2 regions of the Paenibacillus sp. B1-35 genome follow, and region 1 is predicted to be linked to the other one. Evidence: predicted binding sites of a transcription regulator. Region 1 holds the regulator's gene; the other holds the start of a gene.
The links. The regulator Rex, encoded in region 1, represses fermentation and respiration genes when NADH is low (regulators of the CRP and FNR family bind a similar motif). The targets are predictions, from matches to a motif close to TTGTGAAATATTTCACAA.
Positions count from the first base shown of each region.

Region 2: pflB (formate C-acetyltransferase) is a predicted target of Rex. The motif match lies at 1,594-1,611, and genes of this name have one in related genera.

Region 1 is NZ_JBCHVJ010000001.1:1,239,539-1,245,320, forward strand. Features, by position in the region: gene ACQ5BJ_RS05190 (AAA family ATPase) at 1-762, opposite strand, end outside; gene ACQ5BJ_RS05195 (quinolinate synthase) at 734-1,297, opposite strand; gene ACQ5BJ_RS05200 (DUF5590 domain-containing protein) at 1,524-2,048, opposite strand; gene ACQ5BJ_RS05205 (amidohydrolase) at 2,064-3,374, opposite strand; gene ACQ5BJ_RS05210 (redox-sensing transcriptional repressor Rex) at 3,371-4,018, opposite strand; gene dinG (ATP-dependent DNA helicase DinG) at 4,035-5,782, opposite strand, start outside.
Region 2 is NZ_JBCHVJ010000001.1:1,427,136-1,432,917, reverse strand. Features, by position in the region: gene adhE (bifunctional acetaldehyde-CoA/alcohol dehydrogenase) at 1-1,462, shown strand, start outside; gene pflB (formate C-acetyltransferase) at 1,888-4,155, shown strand; gene pflA (pyruvate formate-lyase-activating protein) at 4,335-5,069, shown strand; gene ACQ5BJ_RS06170 (DUF4855 domain-containing protein) at 5,553-5,782, shown strand, end outside.

The DNA.
Region 1 (5,782 bases):
CTTATCCGGCATATCGACTTGAATATGGCGGTCAAAGCGTCCAGGTCGCAGCAGTGCACTGTCCAGCATCTCCTTGCGGTTCGTTGCTGCCATCACAAGAATACGTGGCTCTTCATCAGTATATAAGCCATCCATTTCCGTCAACAGCTGATTTAGCGTTTGATCGTATTCTTTTTGCTGCCCGCCTTCACGCTTACCACCAATGACGTCAATCTCATCAATGAAAATGACTGCATTCTGCTTTTTCTCTTTCTCTGCGCGCTGTCTTGCTTCCTTGAACAGTTCACGTACACGGCCAGCCCCTACGCCGACATACATTTCGACGAACTCACTGCCTGATACGCCAATGAACACGGCATCTGCATAATGAGCAGAAGCCTTGGCCATCAATGTTTTCCCCGTTCCTGGAGGGCCTGTCAACAATATTCCCTTCAACGGACGAATCCCAAACTTCCGAATATCATCAGGTCGTACTAAGAAATCAAGCGCCTCAATTAATTCATTTTTTGCTCTGTCCTGCCCGCCTATTTTCTCAAAACTCATCGCACTAATATGACTTTGGCCTGCTTTTGCACGTCCGGATGAACGTGTCATACCTGCTTGCCCTCTCCGATTCACAAAGAACAGAAGAACAGTAATCGCGACGGCGGCTGCTACGATCGGCCAAATATTCACACCAAGATAGCTGATAAATAGTATGGCTGGGATTACAATCCCCAATGCCAATTCCCAACTACGAACGGATTGCCGTTGCTTTTTCATTAGGCCACACCCCCACAGGCGATGCTTGCAATGGAAGCAAAATTGTCTTGCTTCCTTGCCCATCCTTGAGTTGAATATAGACATAACGAGCATCCATTTCGGTTTGAATCTGAATGCCTGGGTGCTGCTGTTGAAGCTCCTTCAATCGTACGGGAATGTCACTATACTTCTGATGAACCATCGCCTCAGCTACATCGAACATGGCCCGTGACCATAATTGATCGATATTCGGCGTGCTTTGCTCATTCCAATATTCGAGTTGAATCTTCTTACCGCTCGAATTTTGCTGCAATTCATCCGATACTTGTTCAACCAAGCTGCTAATATTTGTTCCGTTCTTGGTCTTCAGCTTTACTTGCAATGTATCGGGATCCCACTTTACATCATACTGCGTAATTTCAGCATGCTGCTTGAGCACTCGCTCTACAGGCTGCTTTACGAAGCTGCGTTCATAAAATGCCCAACCACCGAACAAAGCAACAGCTGTAATCAACATAATGAGCAAGGTAGGAACAATACGTATTTTTTTCGCCATGCTGAAACCTCCTGTTGCTAATCTATATTATATACCCCTAATGTTCTCTCTTTGATATATCATGAGTATATCATACATGCTGCACTATCTCTGAATGTAAAGTGTACCATGATTGCCATCGAACTTGTTCCAGGAATAAAAAAGCGCTGCATCCTCCGTCTGATGTACATGTGTTCATGTACGCACAAACGAAGCAGCAGCGCTTCAAGATCATTCGTCGAATATGCTATTTATTAGGCAGCGTATAAATATCACCTGTAGGCGAACCGTTAGCAAATGTATAAAAATGATAGAAATAATGGACAACGCCTTGGTCATCTTTTCGTTTGACTAAAGCCTGCCATAAATATTGATCATCCTTATAAGCAGGAGTAATTCGGATCACATCTGCATCCGGGTACTGCGCTTCAATTCTCCCCTCAATCGTTTCCTTTGAGGTTACTTCTGCAGAAGTCATTGGGTTTACCTTATCCGGGAGCACCCAAATCATATGTTCCTGACCTTGCTCGTCAGTGCCCCGAACCGTATATACAACTTGATCCCAAACCCCCTTCTCCACTTCAGTCACACTTGCAAGCTTAACAGCCTCATTCGCCCGTTTCACAATTTCCGCTTCTTTTACTCGCTCATCCTTATTAATATATTGCACATACTGATAAGAGGCGAAGAACAATCCGACTAGAAACAAGAGAACGAGTACCGGTATCAGCCATTTCCAATGCGATCTCCGGCGTACGCGTCTTCTCTGCATGAACTCTCCTCCTGCCTATCTTGCAAGCAAGCTCTCAAAGCATTGCTGCGCCTCATGAAGGATTCGTTCCTCATCCATCGTCAGGCATTCGCCATTCTTCACAACCTGCTTTCCATCAACCCATACATGCTTGACATCCTTGGCAGATGCCGAGTATACAACATGGGATACCAAATCCGTATGAGGCATAAAGTGAGGCTGATCAATATCAACTGCAACAAAGTCAGCCTTCATTCCCACTTCAAGCGCGCCAATATCGTCAACACGAATTGTCTTCGCACCATAGATTGTTCCCATGCGCAGTGCCTCTGCTGCAGGAATAGCAGTCGGATCACCGGACACGCCTTTATGGATCAGGGCGGCGAGTCGAATTTCTTCAAACATATCAAGGTTATTGTTGCTTGCCGGTCCGTCGGTACCAAGTGATACTACAACACCTGCACGAAGCAGCTCAGTTACGCGAGCAACGCCGCTCGCCAGCTTCAAGTTGCTGCCTGGATTGTGAGACACCGCCACATTATATTTCGCAAGCGTTTCTATTTCCTCATCTGTCAGATGAACACCATGAGCGACGAAGGAAGGACGTGAGAAGAAGCCAAGCTTCTCGAGATGCGCTACCGGACGCATTCCATAATCCTTCACATTTTGCTCTACTTCAGCTTTCGTTTCTGACATATGAGTATGAAGCGGCAAATCTAAATCATGCGCAGCCTGAACAAAGCTCTCGATAAAGGATGGCGGGCAAGTATACGGCGCATGTGGCGCCAACAGTGTACGAATGCGGCCATTTGCCTTCCCGTTCCAATCCTTCGCGAACTGGATCGCTTCATTCAACTTCTCCCGCTGTACATCCTCCGGACACAAGCCAATCGCTCCGCGCATGAGTGATGCACGGATTCCAGATTGCTCACTTACCTTTGCCACTTCATCCATGTAATCATACATATCAACAAATGTTGTCGTACCGCCCTTCAACATTTCAACAACCGACAACGCCGTTCCCCAGTACACATCCGTAGCGGTAAACTTACCTTCCATCGGCCACATTTTCTCCTGCAGCCACGTTTGAAGCGCAAGGTCATCACCATATCCGCGCAGCAAAGACATCGCAGCATGTCCATGTGTATTCACAAGTCCTGGAATAAAGAACAATCCCTTGCCATCAATGATTTCTGCACCTTCAGTTGTGTATTGCTCAGGCAAATCAGCTCCCAGATGAACGATGCGATCATTTTCCACGACCATGAATCCATGGAAGGAGGATTGTTTCGCAGTTGGAGACAAGTCGGCAAATATGCCGTTTTTAATAATGATTCGATGTGTCATTCGGCAGGTACTTCCTTTCCATTATCAGATAAATAATACGCCAAACTGAACAAGTCCGTCGTGAAGTCGGCTGTATGAACCCGAATATTCGGCGGCACTCTCAAGATGACAGGCGCGAAATTCAAAATGGCTTCTACCCCGGCCTCTACAAATTGATCCGCAACATGCTGTGCTTCCGTAGCCGGCACCGTAATGATTCCGATGCGAATTTGCTTTTCACGAACCGTAGGAATGAGATCAGACATGGGCTGAACTTTCAAATTGTTAATCTCAGTGTTAATTTTGGACTCCTGAGCATCGAACACAGCAACAATTTTCATATTATCTTTCAAGTATACGGTGTAGTTGCAAAGGGCGTGCCCTAATTTACCTGCGCCGACAAGTCCAACAGGTATTACCTGATCGAGTTTTAAAATATGCCGAATTTGTTGAATAAGATACGATACATCATACCCGATACCCTTGCGGCCGAAGTCGCCGAAGTATGCCAAGTCCTTTCGAATTTGGGCAGGATTCAAGTTCAGCTTCTGTCCCAAATCTTGAGATGAAACTGTGAGCACTTCACGCTGCTTCAATTCTAATAGGTGACGTAAATATACGGGTAAGCGCCGAACGACAGCTTCTGATATTTTTAGTGCTTTCATCCTAAAAAAGCTCCTCTCATCGCTCTCCAATACCTCTTTGATTATGGTCTAGCCACGTATCTATACGTGGTACAAGTTGTTCTGTTGCCATATGCTCCATTTTTGGACCAGGCAGCGAGTAAAGAAAGTGTTTGCCATAGCTTGTCTCAATAACCCGGGTGTCATAAATGATCACAATCCCTTTGTCCTGCGTTGTGCGCACGAGACGACCGAATCCCTGCTTGAACCGGATAACAGCCTGCGGTACAGAATATTTGCGGAACGGATTTTGATTCATCCGCTTCAAGCGATCGCATTTTGCTTCCACTAACGGGTGATTCGGCGGCTGGAAAGGAAGTCGTACAATCGCCAGACAGGTCAGCGCATCTCCCGGAATATCTACTCCTTCCCAAAAGCTGCTTGTCCCAAGAAGCACCGAGTTCGGCTGTTCTCGGAACCTTCGTGTCAGCTTGCTTCGATTGCCGCTGTCAATTCCTTGTCCCAGCACTTGAATGCCATGGAGGCTTAGCGCTTCCTTTAGCGGCTCATATACATCCCGCAGCATGCGATACGATGTGAATAATACAAGCATTCGTCCCTCTGTCACCTTAGCTACATCGGCCAGTGACTGCATCAGCGTCATATTAAACTTAGCGTCTGACGCCCCCTTTACGCTCGGAAAGTCACGCGGAATGACTACAAGCGCTTGTTCACGGTAGTTAAATGGTGACGGAAGGATCACGGTGTTCAAGCGCCCATCCCGTTCTGCATCCTTCAAGCCCAATTGTTCGGCCACGAACTGGAACGATTTATCGACAGACAATGTTGCTGATGTCAGAATGACACTCTTCTTCGGCTCAAAGAAATAACGCTTCAGTGCCTCACTCACATCAACAGGGACGGCATACATTTGCATCGATTTATGCTTATATTGGAGATTTCCTTCCATCCAATATACCGTATCCGCATCCTTGCCCTGCATAAACTCCCGGAATTCATCACGAAGTTGCCCAATGTCCTTGAACAGACCTGTCACGTCTGCCGTAACGCCTTGAACCTCGTCATCATCGTAATCCTTCCATTCGTTAACGAGCTTCTCCCCCGAACGGACAATGTCGCTTAAGCGGGTATGAATATCGCCTTCCAGTTCCGCAATAGAGCTCCAGGCTTCAGGACGATTACCTGACGGCAGCCTAAGCACAGCTTGGCCGCCCTCCGCTTGACCGGCTTCATTCATGGAAGGCAGCATCTGATAAAGTTGCTCATGCAAGCGATCCCACTGATCCTTGACATCGACGAGCTGTGTCAGCATCTTATCAATTCCTTCTGCCCAGACAAGCGCCTTTTCATTGCCTGACAAGCGAAGGCGCTGCTGCAGCAGCACAAGCGCCCCGTTTTTACTATCCTTGAACAACTGGGTCAACGGATGAATGAGTGAAAAATATTGCAAGTGAATGCCTAGGTGTTTGCCGGCCGTCTCTTCAAAGTGGTGTGCTTCGTCTACAACAAGCTGCTCGTAGGCAGGAAGCAAACGATGCTCTGCAATGACATCCGTAAATAATAACGAGTGGTTCGTGATGATAATGTCTGATATATTCGCATCATTCTTCGCCCGATGGTAGAAGCACCGACGGAACCAAGGACATGCGCGATTCAAGCAAGAATCACTATCACTGGCAACGGTATCCCAGAAGTCAGTACCTTTATGAACGAAGTGCAGCTCTTCATCATCTCCATGTTCGGTCTCACTGAGCCACACCAGCATTTGGGCAGCTGTCAGACTAT
Region 2 (5,782 bases), 190 kb from region 1:
TTCGCATGATGACGAGGTAATCGGCAAATTCGCAGATCGTCTGCAAACAGGTCGTATTCTTGTAAACTCTCCTTCGACCCATGGAGCAATCGGCGACCTATACAACACGAATATTCCTTCGTTGACGCTAGGCTGCGGATCTTATGGCCGCAACTCGACTTCTTCGAACGTAACGGCTGTCAATCTGCTGAATATTAAACGGGTGGCGAAGCGAACAGTGAATATGCAATGGTTCAAGGTGCCGAACAAGATATACTTTGAAAAAGGCGCAACGCAGTACTTGGCGAAGATGCCGGATATTAGCCGTGTCATGATTGTTACTGACCCGATGATGGTGAAGCTTGGCTACGTAGAAAAATTGGAATACTACTTGCGTCAACGCCGCAACCCAGTCGTTATTGAAGTGTTCTCTGATGTAGAGCCAGATCCATCGACAAAGACAGTGGAACGCGGTACAGAAATGATGCTCAGCTTCGAGCCTGACTGCATTATCGCACTTGGCGGCGGCTCTCCGATGGATGCGGCGAAGGGCATGTGGCTGTTCTACGAACATCCAGATGCTGAATTCGACAACCTGAAGCAGAAGTTCCTTGATATCCGTAAGCGTACTTTCAAGTATCCGCGTCTCGGGCAGAAGGCGAAGTTCGTCGCAATTCCAACGACTTCGGGTACAGGTTCGGAAGTAACTTCGTTCGCGGTTATTACGGATAAGGAGAAAGGAAACACGAAATATCCACTAGCCGATTATGAACTGACGCCAGACGTAGCGATTATCGACCCAGAGTTCGTATATAGCCTGCCGAAGACGGCAGTTGCAGATACGGGTATGGACGTACTGACGCACGCAATCGAAGCTTATGTATCGGTGATGGCAAGCGATTATACTGATGGGTTAGCAATTAAGGCCATTCAATTGGTGTTCGAGAACTTGGTGAAATCTCATCATGAAGCTTGTCCGAAGGCTCGCGAGAAAATGCATAACGCATCCACACTTGCTGGTATGGCGTTCGCGAATGCATTCCTAGGCATCAATCACAGCTTGGCTCATAAGTGGGGTGCGCAATATCATACTGCGCATGGTCGTACGAATGCGATTCTCATGCCGCATGTTATTCGCTACAATGCGAAGAAGCCAACGAAGTATGCATCGTTCCCGAAATACGATCACTTTGTGGCAGATGAGCGCTACGCGGAAATTGCCCGCATCCTCGGTCTACCATGCCGGACAACCGAAGAGGGCGTGAACAGCTTGATTAACGCCATTCGTGGATTGAATCGCGAATTGGGAATTCCAGAGTCGTTCCAAGAACTTGGCTTCGATGCGAAGGACTTCGAATCCCGTGTTGATTATTTGGCAGACCGTGCTTTTGAAGACCAGTGTACAACAGCAAATCCGAAGCTTCCGCTCGTAACAGAGCTGGCGGATGTATATCGGAACGCATTCTACGGACGTTTTGAATAATCAAGAAGCAGGCAGCGGGGAGATTTTCTCCGCTGCTTTTGCTTTGTAAGCAGCAATGAGATGGGGAGTAGGAATACGATTCCAACATTTTGAATCATAATTTGTGAAAAAAATCATTTGCCCAGCATATATTGTGATAAATATCACATAATTAAAAGTGTGAAAAGAGGTACAATGAAGACGTAGCAAGGAGAGGATGAAATAGAATCAGAATTCGCCTTATAAAACTTGCTGCACAGCCTCACTCGGCATTACGAAAAGGCAGCTATCGAACGAATGCGAAAGATGAGATAACCGCCTTGCAGCCTTTTTCGTGAAAATGATCACAAGCAATGTGAAGTGGAAAACGAAAACATTTGCTGGGTGTGCGCTTTCAATTCGATTACAACACATACAGAAAAACAAACATGTATGGAGGGATTATGATGTCGGTGATGGAAAAGAACATGACAGGAACAAATGAAATGAATCCTTGGCGTGGATTCAAAGCAGGCAAATGGCAAACTCACGTTGATGTGCCAAACTTCTTGGATGGACACATCAAGCCTTACTTAGGCGATGAAGCATTCTTGGCAGGTCCTACGCAAAATACGAAGGATCTGTGGGATATCGTGAGCCAGCTCTCCAAAGAAGAACGTGAACGCGGCGGTGTATGGGATGTTGATGTGAATACACCTTCAACGATTGTATCGCACAAGCCGGGATATTTAGATAAAGAAAAAGAAAAAGTAGTAGGTGTACAAACGGATGCTCCGTTCCGCCGCTCGATTCAACCTTTTGGCGGCATTAAGATGATGATCGATGCTTGTAAAGCATACGGCTTCGAAATGCCGGAAGACGTTATCAAAATTTTCACAGACATTCGCAAAACACATAACCAAGGTGTTTTCGATGCTTATACTTCCGACATGCGCATGGCGCGCAAAGCGGGTATTATTACAGGCTTGCCAGACGCTTACGGCCGCGGCCGCATTATCGGCGACTACCGCCGCGTAGCGCTGTACGGTGTAGATTTCTTGATCCAGCAAAAGAAAAACGACCTCAAAAATCTTGAGCTGGATGCAATGGATGAACATACTATCCGCGATCGTGAAGAAATTTCGGAACAAATTCGCGCACTTGCTGAATTGAAGGAAATGGCCGCAATGCACGGCATGGATATTTCCAAGCCAGCCGTAAATGCACAAGAGGCATTCCAATGGGTATACTTCGGTTACCTGGCAGCCATCAAAGAACAGAACGGTGCTGCAATGTCCCTCGGTCGTGTATCCTCGTTCCTCGATGTGTATGTGGAACGCGACATTCAAGAAGGTACATTGACAGAGCAAGAAGCTCAAGAATTGGTTGACCATTTCATTATGAAACTGCGTATCGTTAAATTCTTGCGCACACCTGCTTACAACGACCTGTTCAGTGGTGACCCAACTTGGGTAACAGAATCGATCGGCGGTATGGCTTCGGACGGTACAACTCGCGTAACGAAGAACAGCTTCCGCTTCCTGCATTCCTTGTACAACTTGGGACCTGCTCCAGAGCCTAACTTGACTGTTCTCTGGTCGACGAAGCTTCCTGAAGCGTTCAAGAAATATTGTGCGAAAGTATCGATTGAAACAAGCTCCATTCAATATGAAAATGACGACCTGATGCGTCCAATCTATGGCGACGACTACGGTATCGCATGTTGTGTGTCCGCAATGCGCATCGGTAAGCAAATGCAGTTCTTCGGCGCTCGCGCCAACTTGGCGAAATGCTTGCTGTACGCAATCAATGGCGGTAAAGATGAGAAGCTTGGCTTGCAAGTTGGACCAGAGCTTCCTCCAATCACTAGCGACGTATTGGACTACGACGAGGTTGTGAAACGCTTCAAGCAGATGATGGAATGGCTCGCGAAGCTGTATATGAACACATTGAATGTGATTCACTTCATGCATGATAAATATTGCTATGAGCGCATTGAGATGGCGCTGCACGATAAAGAAATCTTGCGCACAATGGCTTGCGGTATTGCCGGCTTGTCGGTAGCAGCCGATTCCTTGAGTGCAATCAAATATGCCAAAGTAACACCGATTCGCAACGAAGAAGGCATCGCTGTTGACTTCAAAATTGAAGGCGAATATCCTTGTTACGGCAACAACGATGATCGCGTAGACAGCATCGCTGTTGAACTGGTTGAATCGTTCATGAACATGATTCGCAAGCATAAAGCTTATCGCAATGCAATGCCGACTCAATCGATTCTGACGATTACATCGAACGTTGTATATGGTAAGAAGACAGGTACAACTCCTGACGGACGCAAAGCTGGCGAACCGTTCGCTCCAGGCGCGAACCCAATGCACGGCCGTGATAAGAAGGGCGCGCTCGCATCGCTTAGCTCGGTAGCGAAGCTTCCATATGAGCACAGCTTGGATGGAATCTCGAATACATTCTCCATCGTACCTAAGGCACTTGGCAAAGAGCTTGATGCTCGCAAATCCAACCTCGTATCGATGATGGATGGATACTTCGGCAGCAACGCGCACCATTTGAACGTCAACGTGTTCGACCGTGAACAGCTGATGGACGCAATGGAGCATCCAGAGAACTACCCACAATTGACGATTCGCGTATCTGGATATGCGGTTAACTTCATTAAGCTGACTCGTGAGCAGCAATTGGATGTTATCAACCGTACATTCCATGGTTCAATGTAAGAACATAATTACGGTTGAACTAGAGGCAAAATGAGCAACGTAATGGATATACTCGATATTTGATAAGTAAAGGGACGCAACTGCACCAAATGCCATGTATCTTTCGGTCGATGGCGGGGAGGGAGCGTCCCTCTTGTCATTCAATCAGGTTGTATGGGCTGGAGAGGAAAGTGATAGAGATGATCGGACGTATTCACTCGTTAGAAACATTCGGTACCGTTGATGGACCTGGCATACGCTTTATTTTATTCATGCAGGGGTGCGCACTCAAATGCCAATATTGCCATAACCGCGACACCTGGAGCTTGAGTGACGGCAAAGAGATGACGCTGGAAGAGGTACTCGCTGAAATTGAACCATACTTGCCTTACTACCGCAGCTCAGGCGGGGGACTTACTGTATCGGGTGGAGAGCCAACATTGCAGGCGGCATTCGTTAGAGAATTGTTCCGTGAAGTGAAGCAGCGCTGGGATCTGCACACAACACTTGATTCTAACGGATTCAACGACGTGACGAAGCTCGAAGAATTGATGAACGTTACAGATCTTGTACTGCTGGACATTAAGCATATTAACAATGACAAGCATATTGCACTTACAGGTGTACCGAATGCACGCACATTGGATACAGCGCGTTGGTTATCGGAGCATGGCAAGAAAATGTGGATTCGACACGTGTTCGTACCGACGATTAACGATGATGAAGAGGATTTGCTTGAACTGGGCCGTTTTATTGGTACACTGCAAGGTGTTGAGAAATTTGAAATCCTGCCATACCATCAAATGGGCGTATACAAGTGGGAACAGCTAGGCGAAAAGTATCCGCTTGAAGGGGTTCCTTCCCCGACAGCAGAAGAGGTGGAGCGTGCTTATGCGCTTATTGAGAAAGGACGCCAGCAAACCAGCGTATCGTGAAACCCAACTATGTTCATATAGGAAAAGAGATGACTTGCCATATAGGGAAGAGGTCATCTCTTTTTTTGTTGAAATCGTGAAAGAATGTTCATTTTAGAACGCCAATTCAAAAATATCGTGTAACGTGAATTGTGTATAAATTGATCGGAAAGAACTATTTTTAAACTGGAAGAAAAAAACTATAATACGCAGTAAGAATGAGAAAAGGATTTTCACAACCCAAAATGGAAGCGCTGTCATCCAAGGTCTTTTTTTTACCAAGCATATATGCTGTGGAAATGCATTTTCTTGTCCTCATAACTGGAAGATGAAGAGATGCTATTAGCTACTGGTTCAACCTAGAAAAGGTATCAGGCATCATGGGGGATCAGCTTTTCTTGGATGAATTTATGAATAGAGGAGGTAGGATCGCAGCTTAGTTATTCGATGATTCAGCGCCGCCGTATTCTTCGAAAATGATCTTATTTAGGAGGGATATTGATTATGATGAAAAAGATGGCAGCACTTGTCTTCAGCATGATGCTGATATTGTCAATCATACCGAACATGCCGAACGCACAAGCGGCACCTCAGTTCCGCAACCTTGCTACGAACTCTACTTACACATGGTCGGAAGCGCCGGAATCGAATTATCCGGATCCAGGCAACAAGCTGATTGATGGAAAAAAAGGAACCGCTAATGTTACGGATCCGGCATGGGTTGGTCATATTAA